One region of the Blastococcus sp. SYSU DS0616 genome, then DNA from elsewhere that is predicted to be linked to it. Evidence: riboswitches for the same ligand, from Rfam matches in the RefSeq annotation. Region 1 holds a riboswitch; each other region holds the start of a gene.
What was found. A riboswitch is a leader RNA that binds a small molecule or an ion and turns the genes downstream of it on or off. The one in region 1 is predicted to bind cyclic di-AMP.

Region 2: it holds a riboswitch for cyclic di-AMP, as region 1 does, so the genes downstream of both, ACI79K_RS00680 (C40 family peptidase) here and ACI79K_RS11530 (NlpC/P60 family protein) in region 1, are expected to answer to the same signal.
Region 3: it holds a riboswitch for cyclic di-AMP, as region 1 does, so the genes downstream of both, ACI79K_RS05535 (murein hydrolase activator EnvC family protein) here and ACI79K_RS11530 (NlpC/P60 family protein) in region 1, are expected to answer to the same signal.
Region 4: it holds a riboswitch for cyclic di-AMP, as region 1 does, so the genes downstream of both, ACI79K_RS02830 (LysM peptidoglycan-binding domain-containing protein) here and ACI79K_RS11530 (NlpC/P60 family protein) in region 1, are expected to answer to the same signal.

The regions. Positions count from the first base shown of each region.
Region 1 is NZ_JBJHAJ010000013.1:22,759-25,934, forward strand. Features, by position in the region: gene ACI79K_RS11520 (D-alanyl-D-alanine carboxypeptidase family protein) at 1-336, shown strand, start outside; gene ACI79K_RS11525 (hypothetical protein) at 420-728, shown strand; cyclic di-AMP (ydaO/yuaA leader) riboswitch at 905-1,081, shown strand; gene ACI79K_RS11530 (NlpC/P60 family protein) at 1,099-2,178, shown strand; gene ACI79K_RS11535 (M48 family metallopeptidase) at 2,419-3,176, shown strand, end outside.
Region 2 is NZ_JBJHAJ010000001.1:116,096-119,271, reverse strand. Features, by position in the region: gene ACI79K_RS00685 (hemerythrin domain-containing protein) at 1-371, shown strand, start outside; gene ACI79K_RS00680 (C40 family peptidase) at 515-1,036, opposite strand; cyclic di-AMP (ydaO/yuaA leader) riboswitch at 1,051-1,207, opposite strand; gene ACI79K_RS00675 (ScyD/ScyE family protein) at 1,671-2,756, shown strand; gene ACI79K_RS00670 (carboxyl transferase domain-containing protein) at 2,868-3,176, shown strand, end outside.
Region 3 is NZ_JBJHAJ010000005.1:113,457-116,632, forward strand. Features, by position in the region: gene ACI79K_RS05525 (heparin lyase I family protein) at 1-965, opposite strand, end outside; tRNA gene ACI79K_RS05530 (tRNA-Ile) at 1,367-1,440, opposite strand; cyclic di-AMP (ydaO/yuaA leader) riboswitch at 1,601-1,756, shown strand; gene ACI79K_RS05535 (murein hydrolase activator EnvC family protein) at 1,767-2,993, shown strand; gene ACI79K_RS05540 (TVP38/TMEM64 family protein) at 3,026-3,176, shown strand, end outside.
Region 4 is NZ_JBJHAJ010000003.1:41,775-44,950, forward strand. Features, by position in the region: gene typA (translational GTPase TypA) at 1-543, shown strand, start outside; gene ACI79K_RS02830 (LysM peptidoglycan-binding domain-containing protein) at 610-1,416, opposite strand; cyclic di-AMP (ydaO/yuaA leader) riboswitch at 1,500-1,593, opposite strand; gene ACI79K_RS02835 (DUF5994 family protein) at 1,973-2,473, shown strand; gene ACI79K_RS02840 (NAD-dependent epimerase/dehydratase family protein) at 2,552-3,176, shown strand, end outside.

The sequences.
Region 1 (3,176 bases):
GCGCTGCGCTGCGACGCGGCCGCCGCCTACCGCGCGATGTCGGCGGCCTACGCGACCGCCTTCGGCAGCCCGTTGTGCATCACCGACTCCTACCGGACCTACGCAAGCCAGGTGCGGCTGTACGGGGAGAAGCCGGCCCTGGCCGCGGTGCCCGGCACCAGCAACCACGGCTGGGGTCTGGCGGTGGACCTGTGCGGTGGCGTCGGGACGTTCGGCACCCCGCAGTACGCCTGGATGGCCGCCAACGCCGGCCGGTTCGGCTTCCTGCACCCCACGTGGGCCGATCCGGGCAACGGGCGCGAGGAGCCGTGGCACTGGGAGTTCGCGGGCAGCTGATCCGGCGCGGGCCGTCGGTGGCGCGGCGGAAATGTCGGTGGCCCTTCCTACCGTGCGCAGCAACTCACGGAGGAGAAGAAGCGATGCTCATCGATTGCGACACCTGCACCGCCCGCGGGACCGGCTGCGCCGACTGCGTCGTGACCGTGCTGCTGGGAGCCCCGCCCGGGTGGCAGGGGGGCGACCCGGTCGTCGTGCCGATGACCGGGCGGCCGCGTGGCGGGCCGGCCGCGGCCGCCGAGGACGTCGTCGTGCCACCGCCGGGCGTGGTGGTGGAGTTCGACGAGGTGGAACGCCGCGCCGTGCGCGCGCTGGCCGAGGGGGGCCTGGTTCCCCCGCTGCGGCATCCCGACGGGCACGGCGGGGAGCGGTCCGGACGGCGCACCGGCTGATCGCCGCCGCACCCCGCGGCGAGGGCCGGGTGACCACCCGATCGGGTGAATGCCCAGGTGGGCGGCCAGGCGCCCGTCGCACACGTCTCAGCTGTCCCCGTTTGTCACAGGCGCATCACGGTCGTAGGGTTCCCTCCGTTCGGCCGGGTGGTCGTCATCCATCGATGGATGGCCTCGACCGGACACCGCCTAATCACCGCGTGGCGCGCACCACTGCGCCCGAGGTGTACCGGGGACCCACCGCACTCTGGGGTGAGTTCTCCCGCCGCCGGCTCGCCGGTGGGTGGGGGATAGGGCCAGTCTTCCCAGCCCGAACCCGTCAGCTAACTCGGTCGGCGGTCGAAGTGGAAGAAACGGAGAGCCGCCGCACGTGGCGACCCCTCACGCACTACTGACGCACGCCCCCGAACAACTCCACACCGCCGGCCGGCGCAGCTCCGCCAGCGCCCGCCGCTTCGGACCGCTCCGTTCGGGGCTCCTGGTCAGCGCCGTCGCAGCCCTGACCGTCACCGTCCTCCCGGGTACCGCGTCGGCGGTCCCCGGCACCGCCGACGAGATCGCCGCCCAGGTGGCCGAGGCCAGCCACGAGCTGGAGGTCGTCTCCGAGCAGCTGAACGAGGCGCGCGTCGTCCTCGAGGGCCACCAGCGCGACGCGCAGGCCGCGAGCGAGGCGGTCGCGGAGGCGGAGGGCCGGCTCGGCTCCCTCGACGGCCACATGCGCCGGCTGGCCCGCAGCGTCTACACCGGCAGCGGCATGTCGCCGCTCGACGTCCTGCTGACCAGCACCTCGGCCGACCAGCTGGTCGACCAGCTGGGCACCCTCGACGCCATCGCCGGGCACACCAGCGAGGTGCTCACCGAGGTGTCGCGCGCGGCCGAGGACGCGGAGCAGGCCCGCGACGCCGCCGAGGAGGCCGCGGCGGACGCCCGGCGGACGGTGGAGCAGATCGCCGCCCAGCAGGAGGAGCTCGAGGCGAAGATCGCCGACTACCAGCGCCGGTACGAGGCGCTCACCGCGCCGCAGCAGGAGCAGGTGGCGCAGGCCCACGGTGGCACCGGCCTCCCGGCGCCCACCGGCGCCGTCATCGCGCCGAGCTCGGCCGCCCAGGTGGCGGTGAACACCGCGCTCGCCCAGATCGGCGACCCGTACGTGTGGGGTGCCGGCGGGCCGAACGCCTTCGACTGCTCGGGGCTGACGTCGTACGCCTACGCCGCGGCGGGTGTGATGCTGCCGCACTCCAGCCGGTCGCAGAGCCAGATGGGCAGGCCCGTCTCGCGCGGCGAGCTGCAACCTGGCGACCTGCTGTTCTTCTACAGCCCGGTGAGCCACGTGGGCATGTACATCGGCAACGGCCAGATGGTGCACGCCTCCACCTCCGGCCAGCCGGTGAAGGTGGCGAGCGTGGACTCGATGGGGAACTACAACAGCGCCCGTCGCATCGCCGGCTGACGGCTCCGGGAGCATCGCAGCGAGGAACGAGGGCCGGTGATCCCGACAGGGGTCGCCGGCCCTCGCCGTCGCTGGCCGGTCAGGTGACCGAGGGCCCGATCCCGAGGACCTCGGGCAGGCCCGCAGGACGGGAACACGGTGAGGGCGGGCCTCGCGACCGGGTCGAGCAGGATGCAGGCCGCCCAGCACGTCCCCGAACCGGGACGGGCCGCTGCGGTTGGCCCGCCTAGGATCGGCCGGGTGAGCGTTCGCCGGGCCGCCCTGGTGGCCGCGGCCCTGCTGGGGATCGCCGTCGTCGTCGTCATCGTCGTCCGCACCCCGTGGGACGTGCTGCCCGAACCGCCCGGAGGGCACACCGAGCCCGACCCGACCGCCGGCCTGGATCCCGCGGCGATCGAGCGCGCGGAGGCCTTCGCCGCCGCCCTGCGACCCGCGTCGCTGCTCTCCCTCGTCCTCGGGCTGGCGGTCTCGGCCGTGCTGGGGCTCACCCCGCTGGGGGCCCGCCTGATGCGGTCGCTGGGGGCGCGGTGGAGGGACCGCTGGGTCGTGCGGGTGGTGCTGGGGGTGCCGGTCCTGCTCCTCCTGGGCCGCGCCGTGACCCTGCCGATCTCCGCCTACGCGGAGTCCGTGCGCACGCGCTACGGCCTGTCCACCCGCGGCTGGGGGCTCTGGCTGCGCGACGTCGCCGTCTCGTGGGCCATCAGCGCGGCGCTGACAGTGGTCGTGGTGCTGGCCTTCCTGTGGCTGGTCCGTCGCGCGCCACGCACCTGGTGGGCCTGGGGCGGGGCGGCAGTGGCCGGCTTCGTCGTCGTCGGCTCGTTCCTCTACCCGGTGGTCATCGAGCCGGCGTTCAACTCCTTCGAGCCGCTGCCGGCGGGTGAGCTGCGCAGTGACCTGCTGGCGCTCGCCGAGGAGAACGGCACCCCGGTGCAGGACGTGCTGGTCTCCGACGCCTCCCGGCGGACCACGGCGTTGAACGCCTACGTCTCCGGGTTCGG
Region 2 (3,176 bases), on a different contig from region 1:
GGCTGCTGCGGGAGCTGGAGATCCACACCCAGATCGAGGACGAGCTGTTCTACCCGGCCGTCGTCGACGTCTCGCCGCTGCTCTCCCTCGCGCACGCCGAGCACCGGCAGATCGACGACCAGCTGGCCACCGTGATGCGCACGGCACCCGACGACCCGGAGTTCACCACCGAGGTGCGCATGCTGGAGAAGACGCTGCGCCACCACACGATGGAGGAGGAGCAGCGGATGTTCCCCCAGGCGCACGCCCTGGGCGAGGAGCGGCTCGAGCAGCTCGGTGAGCAATTGCGCGCACGGCAGCGGGAGCTGGTGGAGTCCGGCGGCATGCGGCTGATCGTGCGGCTCAAGCGGGCGACGCTGCGCCTGGTGTGAACGCCCCGGGGGGGGGGGGGGGGGGGGGGGGGGGGGGGGGGGGGGGGGGGGGGGGGGGGGGGGGGGGGGGGGGGGGGGGGGGGGGCGTCCCGCGCCCCGCGGCCCCCGGCCGCATCGGCCGGGGCACCGGGGAGAGCGCCGGATCAGACGACGCGACGCGCGGTGTTGTAGCCCCACATCGAGTCCACCGGCACGACCGCCACCGGGTTGCCGTAGGTGGAGGAGTGCACCATCAGCCCGTCGCCGATGTACATGCCGACGTGACCGACCGGGTCGTAGAAGAAGATCAGGTCGCCGGGCTGCAGGTGGGCCCGGTCCACGTAGACCCCCGCCGTCGACTGCGCCCGCGAGGTCCGGGGGATCTCCACGCCCGCGGCCTGGTAGGCCGACCAGGTCAGGCCGGAGCAATCGTAGCCGCCGGGGCCGGTGCCGCCCCAGACGTAGGGCTTGCCCTGCTGCGCCAGGGCCGTGTCGACGGCGACCTGCGCGGCGTGGGTGGGCGCCACGACGGGCGTGGTGACGACGGTCGTCGTACCGCCGCCACCCCCGTCACCGGTGGAGGCGGTGGCGGCGAACGGGGTGAGAGCGATGCCCGCTCCGGTGAAGAGTGCGAGCGCCGCGCCGCGGACGGAGCGGCGGGTGGTGGACGTGCGCGTGGTCGTCATGGACGACGGTTCTCCTGTTCTCCATCGACCGCCTACCGGGTTAGCTGACGGGTTCGGGCGGGGAACTCGCCCGGCGTGACCGGCTCGCGGCCACGCTTCACCCCAGTGCTGCGGTGGGTCCCCGGTCCGGGCGGCGGTCGGATCCGACGCCCGGTTCGGCGGTGTCGGACGGGTGTCACCGGGAGCGGTGACGACGGGATCCCGTCCGGACCGCGACGACGCTAGGTCGGGATCCGTCCACCTACCCACCGGCCGACACGCGGGGGACCGGCCCGCGAGCGGCGTGTCGACCACGGGGGCGGGCCCGGGCGACTCGCGCGCCGACCACCGTGGACGCGCGGACGACGGCGCGAGGCGCGGCCTCGCCGGTCACCGATCGTCAGCGCACGCTTACTTCCTCCGTCGCGGCGGGTCCGCACGCTGTGCGCTCCGCCGTGTCCGCCGCGTACAGGGCTGATCCGGAGCCTCCCGGGACGCCGTCGATGGAGTGACTACACCTAGCAACGACGCACAGGGAGCGGGAGAACCGGACGTCGACGGTTCACTTCCCGGTGGCAGACGCCTGGCAGTTTCCCGGACGTTCCACGGGGGATCTCGAGGCAAGGGGAGCAGGATGAAGGCAGGGAGGGCGGCCGTGGGAGCGGCCGCGGCGCTGGCGCTGGTGGCGGTGTCACCGGCGACGGCACTGGCGGACGGCGGCGAGGACGACATCGTCACCGTGGCGGCGGGGCTGGACGGACCGCGTCAGCTCAGCGAGTTCAAGGGCCACCAGCTCGTGGTGGCCGAGGCCGACTCCGGCGAGGTGTCCTCGGTGGACCTGCGCGACGGGCGGGTCCGGACGCTGCTCAGCGGCCTGGGCAACGCGCAGGGTGTCGACTACAAGTACGGCGGCCTCTTCGTCGCGGTGGGCGAAGCCCCGCCGGCGGAGGAGGGGGCTCCCCCCGTGCCGCCCGGCACACCCAGCCAGGTGGTCGTCGAGGCCAAGCCGAACGGCCAGATCCTGCGCACGTGGGACCTCCTCCAGTACGAGCTGGACCACAACCCCGACGGCCAGCAGCAGTTCATGGAGGTCGACGGCGAGCAGGTGCCGATCGAGACGCTGTCCAACCCGTTCGCGGTGCTCGCCCAGCCCAACCGGCTGCTGGTCAGCGACGCCGGCGCCAACGCCGTCCTCTCCATCGACCTGCGCAGCGGGAAGATCAGCACGTTCTTCGTGCCGCCGACGGTCACCGACACCCCCGAGTGCGCGGAGGCCGAGAACAACCCCGGCACCGTGGGGTGCGACTCGGTCCCGACCGAGATCGCCGAGGGCCCGAACGGCCTCATCTACGTCGGCACGCTGGGCGCCGAGGCGCCCGGTGCGGCGCGGGTCTACGTGCTGGACCGGCACGGCGAGGTCGTCGACGTGATCGGTGGGCTGACGGGGGTCACCGGCGTCGCCGTCGACCCGCACGGCACCGTCTACGCGTCCAACGTCCTCGAGGGCTTCCCCGAGGGCCCGCCGGCGGAGGACTTCGACCCCTCCACGATCGGTGAGGTCACCCGCATCTCGCCCTCCGGCGAGCGGGCCACCGCGCAGGTGACCATGCCGACCGGGCTGGAGTGGACGCACGGGCACCTGTACGCCTCGGCGTGGAGCGTGGCCGGCTTCCTGGGCATGCCCGGCGCCGGTGAGGTGCAGCGCATCGGCTCGGGTGCGTTCACGGGCCTGCAGCCCTGATCGATCCTGCGAGGACGGCGGTGCCGCGACCGGGCCTTCCGGCCGCGGCACCGTCGTCTGCGGGGTGACCACCGCCACAGGCCGGTCGGCGGGGCGTGCGAGCATCGCCGGGTGGCCCGCCTGCTGATCGCCAACCGTGGCGAGATCGCCGTCCGCATCGCCCGCGCCGCCGCCGCCGAGGGGCTGACGTCGGTCGCCGTCGCCGCCGCCGACGAGCCGCACGCCCCGCACCTCGCCGCCGCGGACGAGGTCCACCTCCTCCCCGGCAGCGGTCCGGCGGCCTACCTCGACGCCGCCGCGGTCGTGCAGGCCGCCGTGGACACCGGCTGCGCGCTGATCCACCCCGGTTACGGCTTCCTCTCCGAGAGCCCGGCGCTGCCCCGGGCGTGCGGCGTCAGCGGCGAGGCGCCGGCGGTGGTG
Region 3 (3,176 bases), on a different contig from region 1:
CGGACGTCGACCATGAGGTTCTCGTTCACGTCCGACCAGAAGTGCACGTTGGGGTTGCCGGAGTTCACCGTCTGGTGCCACTGCGTGTAGATCAGGAACTGGCCGCGCTCGTCCCAGTCGAAGTCGGCCGGGAAGAACGTGGACCAGGCCCACCACTGCTCGTCGCCGGGCCGGACGTCGCCGGAGGCGGCGATCGAGTCGCGGACCTCGGAGCGGAGGGTGCCGTGCGTGCCGTTCCAGCCGGTGTCGCCGCGCTGCACGGTGAAGAAGGCGGTGCGCTCCGAGCCGGGGTACGGGTTGGCCGTGGTGGTGCCGTACTGGTCCGACCGGAGGGCGTGGATCTCGGGCCAGGGGCCGGGGACCAGCGTCGTGGCGTCGTAGCCCCAGACCCGCGTGGGCTGGACGGCGGGCAGCTCGGGCTCGGGGTCGGACTCGGGGTCGGTCGCGGGCGGGGGCGTCGTGGTCGTCGGCGTCGTGGTCGTCGGAGGCGTGGTGGGCTCCGTGGACGGCGCCGGCGGCTCGGTGGTGGTGGGCTCGGGCGGGGGCGTCGTGGTGACCGGGGCCGCCTCGGCCGGCTGGCCGCCGGGGTAGATGTGCACCGGCTCCGTCCGCTCACCCTGCACCTTGGCGTGGTCCCGCGGCACGACCACGAAGGCGTACCGCGGGGTGGACAGCGGCAGCCGGGGCGACGTCCAGGCGGTGGCGCCGGTGGAGCCCACGATGCGACCGGCGGCGCCGGAGGTGACGTCGATGACGAGGTAGTCGCGGGCCCCGGGCACCCCCGTCCAGTCCAGCGAAGCCCGCTGATCGACGGCCTCGCCGGTGAGATCGGCCGGGGCGAGCAGCACGGCGGCGGCCTGCGTGTGCGATGTGACGGGCCGAGGGGCTGCGAGGACGGCGTCGGCGAGTCCGGCGCCGCCGATCAGGGTCAGGGCCGCCAGGACGGCCAGGTTGCGCTTGTTCATGGCGTCGGTCCTCAGATCAGGTCGAGCGGGGTCTGGACGAGGCGGTCGGCGGCATGGACGCCGCCGCCGGCATCGGTCAGGACGGCGGTGGCGACGGCGAGCACGAGACCGGCCCTCGAGGAGAGCCGGGCAGGCGCTGCAGATGCCGCTCGGACGCCGCGTCCGGGGCTGCGGCGGTGACACCACCGGTCGAACCGACGGCGGCTGAACGTTCTGTCACGCATCAATTACGCCACGTCATGAAGGCGGCGGTGCAGAGGCGCGCCGGTCGCCTTCCGGCCGCGGCGCCGGTGTGGCGCACCGCTGACGCCGAGGTGCCCACACCCATTGGGAGCCGTGTCCTTGCTCACGCGGACAGGGAGGCGCGAGCGCCAGGCACGACACCGCGGGCCTGGGAGAGGTGGGGCGGGTGGGGCTCGAACCCACGACCCAGGGATTATGAGTCCCATGCTCTGACCAGCTGAGCTACCGCCCCGGACCCGCCAGCCTGCCAGACGGCGCCGCGGCGCCGCAGCCACGTCCTGGGGCCGGTGGGGCGAACTGACAAGGTCCGTTACCCCCCTGTGACATTCGGGCGATCCGCTTGTACCGTCTCTCGCGGCCCATCCGATCCCGCTCCCGAAACCCGGGGGCTCGGACGGGCCCCGCCGAACTCTGCGGCTTCACCGCCGCGGGGACCGGGGACCCACGTTCTCTGGGGTGAATCCCGCCTGCGCCACCACGGGCAGGCAGGTAGGGCATGTTCCGGCCCGAACCCGTCAGCTGACCTGGTAGGCGGATAGAGGAACGGAGACCGTCGCCTTGGCGACCTCGCACCACCTGCGCCACCACGTCCCGGCCGCGCCCGCGCGCCGGGCCCTCAGCCGCACCCGTCGGGCGGCCACCGCCGCCACCGCACTGCTGGCGCTCGCACTGCTCGGGACGTCGACCGCGGCGGCCGCGCCGGGCGACGCGCGCAGCGAGCACGACCGCGTCGAGGCGGAGGTCGCCGACATCGAGCAGCGCGTGCGCGACGCAGAGGAGCGCCTGCAGCAGCTCACCCTCCGGGCAGAGGAGGCCAGCGGCGCCGTGCTCGCCGCGCAGGCCGAGCTCGACCGCGCCCGCGAGCACGCCGACGCCATCGCCGCCGAGCTCGCCGCCGTCCGGGAGGCCGTGGCGAGTACCCAGGGTGAGGTAGCCGCCCTCGGCCGGGAGGCCTACATGGGCAGCGACAAGTCCATGAAGCAGCTGGAGATGGTGCTGCACGCCGACGGCCCGGGGGAGCTCCTCCAGCAGGCCGCGACGCTCGATCTCCTCGGTGAGGATCGCGCGCAGGTGCTCGAGGACCTGCGGGTGGCCGAGGCCCGCGAGGCCCGGCTCGACCAGGAGGCGAAGGCCGCCGTCGCCGAGCGGGATGCCGCAGCGCGCAAGGCCCAGGGCATGCAGGCGGAGGTCGACGCCCTCCTCGCGGCCGCGCAGACCGACTTCGATGCGCTCACCGCCGAGAAGGCGGCGCTGGACGAGCAGCTGCGCGAGGCGGAGATCCGCATGCTCAGCCTCCGCGGCACGGCCGACCCCGTCGCCGCCTGGTCCGAGCAGCAGGCCACCGAGCAGGCGGCCGTGGCGGCGGCTCCCGCGACCGCCGGGGCCGGCCGGCTCACCCAGGGGCGGGTCACCTCCTGCTACGGCAGCCGGTGGGGTACCCAGCACCTCGGCGTGGACATCGCCGCGCCGATCGGCACCCCGATCTTCACGCCGGAGCCCGGGGTCGTGCTGCAGGCCGGGCCGGCCAGCGGGTTCGGCCTCGCCGTCGCCATCCAGCACCACGACGGGGCCATCACCGTCTACGGGCACGTGAACCAGTTCTTCGTCTCGCCGGGCCAGGTCGTCAGCGGTGGGCAGCAGATCGCCGAGGTGGGCAACCGGGGCCAGTCCACCGGCCCGCACCTGCACTTCGAGGTGCACCTCGGTGGCCTGTACGCCAACCGGTCCAACCCGGTGCCGTGGCTGGCCCAGCGCGGCATCACCCTCGGCGGCAGCTGCGGCTGAGGCTGGTTGACGCCATCGGTCAGGATGAGCACGTGCGGACGACGGCGGGGGCGAGCCCGTGGCTGCGGGCGTGGCTCCTCGTCGCGCTGCTCGCGGCCGGCGTGGTCGCCGCCCTCGCCGTCGACGTGCCCACCCTGGCGCAGGTCCGCTCGTGGGCCGACGGCGGCGGCCTCCGGACGTGGC
Region 4 (3,176 bases), on a different contig from region 1:
AACCTGGTGCACCACGACACCGGCTGGGCGCGGATGGAGTACGTCGTCCCCTCCCGCGGCCTCATCGGGTTCCGCACCGAGTTCCTGACCGAGACCCGCGGCACCGGCGTGCTGAACAGCAACCTCGAGGGCTACGAGCCGTGGCTGGGCGACATGCGCGCCCGGCCGACCGGCTCGCTGGTCGCCGACCGCCAGGGCGTGGCGACGACCTACTCGATGTTCTCGCTGCAGGAGCGTGGCCAGCTCATGGTCCAGCCGGGCACCGAGGTCTACGAGGGCATGATCGTGGGTGAGAACTCCCGTCCGGACGACATGGACGTGAACATCACCAAGGAGAAGAAGCTCACCAACATGCGCAAGTCCACCTCCGAGGAGCTGGAGCGGCTGATCCCGCCGAGGATCCTCAACCTGGAGCAGGCGCTGGAGTTCTGTGCCGAGGACGAGTGCGTGGAGGTCACGCCGGCCGGCGTCCGCATCCGCAAGGTGGTGCTCGACCAGACCGAGCGCGGCAAGGCCAAGAACCGCAAGCCCAAGCCCAGCTGATCCGCCCATGACGCAGCGAGCCCCTGCCCGGTGATCCGGGCAGGGGCTCGCTGCGTCATGGGGCCGTTACGGCGCCGGCACGAAGGCCACGTGCGGGTGGTCCATGTGGTTGGCGGTGGGGGAGCCGCGGTCCTCCATGGGCTGCCAGGCCCAGCCCGTCCACGTCCCGGCGATCTGCTGCTGCCAGATCACGTACTCGACGCCGAGGCGCGCCGCGTTGTCGATGACGTACTGGCTGAGCGCGTCGCCCGTGGCCCGGTCGTCGTAGACCATGAAGTCGGCGGCGCGGCCCTCCGACGGGCTGTGGCCGGGGCGGGTGAGCACCGTCGGGATGCCGAACTCCGCGGCGACCTCCGCGACGGCGGGGCGCACGTGCGGTTCCCACGCGCCGTAGGCGGCGGTGTCGAGGGCCGGCCGGTCCGCGGCGCGGCTGGCACGCTCCGGGGCCGCCGAGGGGCCGCCGACGAGGGTGAGTCGCTGCCCGACGCGCAGCACGTTCGGGTCCGCCCCGATGACCTCGAGGTTGAGGGCGTGCACGTCCTGCCAGGTGGTGCCGTGGCGGGCGGCGATGCCGCCCAGCGTGTCGCCCGGCTGCACCACGTACTCGCCGCCGGCGGGGGCGGGGGCGGCAGGGGCGGCGCCCGATCCGCCGATGACGAGGACCTGCCCGACGCGCAGGACGTTCGGGTCGGCGCCGATGGTGGCGAGGTTGTCGGCGTGGATGGTCTGCCACGAGGTGCCGTGGGCGGCCGCGAGCCCGCCCAGCGTGTCACCGGGGACGACCGTGTGCTCCCCGGGGTGGGCCTGTGCCGGACCGGCGATCGCGAGGGAGGCGGCCGCGGCGGCCGCGAGGACCACGGCCGGACGTGCCATGGCCGCCGCCGCCGCGGAGGTGCGGGTGGAGCGACCGGGTCGTGCCGTGCGGTGCTTGAGCATGGGGAAGCCTCTCGCCGCCTGCGGGGTTAGCTGTCGGGTTCGGGCGAGAGCTGCCCGGCCGCGTGCTGCGGCTTCACCCCGAGGCCGAGGGCCAGGATCTCGTGGGTTCCCCGCGCCTGCCCGTCGTGTGCACGGGTCCGGTGGCGGTGGGCAGGTTCGGCGGTCCGCCATCCGGGCCCACCCGTTGGTGGACGCAGCACGGTAGGCAGACCGCCGTCCCCGACGGCAAGGCCGCGGAGCCTCCATCGCGGGCGGCCCCGCGCGGACTGACTCGCCGTGGCCCGCCCCCGACTGCCCGTGTGCGGTGCTCGTACCGGCGGCGCACGGTCCGCGGCGCGGGCTCCGTGCTCGTCGGGTCACGAATCGTGATGACTGGCCGAAGCGGTCCGACGCGCCCGCCACGCCGTCGAGGAGTCTCGCCTCGCACCCGTCCTACGTTGACCTCGGAGCCGTCTCCCCGGCTCCCTGGGAAGAGGAAGGCGGCCGAACGCTCATGGCGACGATCACCCGTACGGTTCCGGCGATCGAGGGCTTCCGGGGTGGCATCGACGTCCGGGTGAGCCTGCGCGCCGACGCCGGATCGGGCGGTTCGGCGTTCGACGGTGCGTGGTTCCCGCGGAGCCGGGACCTCGCCGTGGAGCTGCCGGAGCTGATCGCGGCGCTGGAGCGGCGTGGTGTGCGGGTGGAGCGGTTCACCTACGCCCTCGACGCCTGGGAGCCGGCCCCCCGCAAGCTGGAGGTGCTGGGCCGCACGGTCCGCGCCGGCGGCTTCCGGAGCATGGACCCGCAGGTCGTCTGCCTCACCTGGGCCGGGGGGAACCGCCGGGCCGACCTACTGGTCGTCCCGCCGGAGACGGACGTCCTCACCGGCGCCCGGGCGCTGCGGCTGTGCACCCGGCGGGGCCTGCCGTCCTCGCCCCAGATGGTGCTCGCCGCGGCCCGTTCCACGCCCCTTCCGCAGGTGCCCACGCTGCCGGTGTCCCGCGCGGTGTAACGCTCGTCCGCCGACGGCGGATCCGCTGCCGGCGAACTGCCTGGACGCGCGGGCGCCGACCGGGCTGGAGTGCTCGGCATGAGACTCCTCGTCCTCGGCGGCACCCACTTCCTCGGCCGGCACGTGGTGGAGGCCGCGCTCGCTCGCGGGCACGACGTCGCCACCTTCACCCGGGGCCTGACGGGTCCGCCGCCGGAGGGCGCGCGGGCGCTGCACGGCGACCGCGACGACCCCGGCGCGCTGCCGCGCGCGCTGGGGGAGTGGGAGCCCGAGCTCGTCGTCGACACCTCCTGCCAGACCCGGGCCGCCGCCCGCAACGCCGCTGCGGCGCTGGGCGGGGTCCGCTCCTACGTCTTCGTGAGCAGCCTCAACGCGTACCGCAACTGGCCGCCGGGGCCGCTCGGCCCGGAGGACGGCGAGCCGACCTGGGACACCGAGGACGACGAGTACGGGCCCATCAAGGCCTTCGGCGAGCGGGAGCTCGCCGCCGCCGTCGGTGGCCGCTTCCTCGCCGCCCGTGCCGGCCTGATCGTCGGCCCCTCCGACCCGATCCACCGCCTCGGCTGGTGGCTGGAGCGCATCGCGAGCGGCGGTCGGGTGGTCGTCCCGGCCGAGGGCGTCGCCCAGCCGATCGCGCTGGTCGACGCCCGTGACCTGGCCGCCTGGCTGGTGGACATGGCCGGGCAGGGCCGCACCGGTGCGG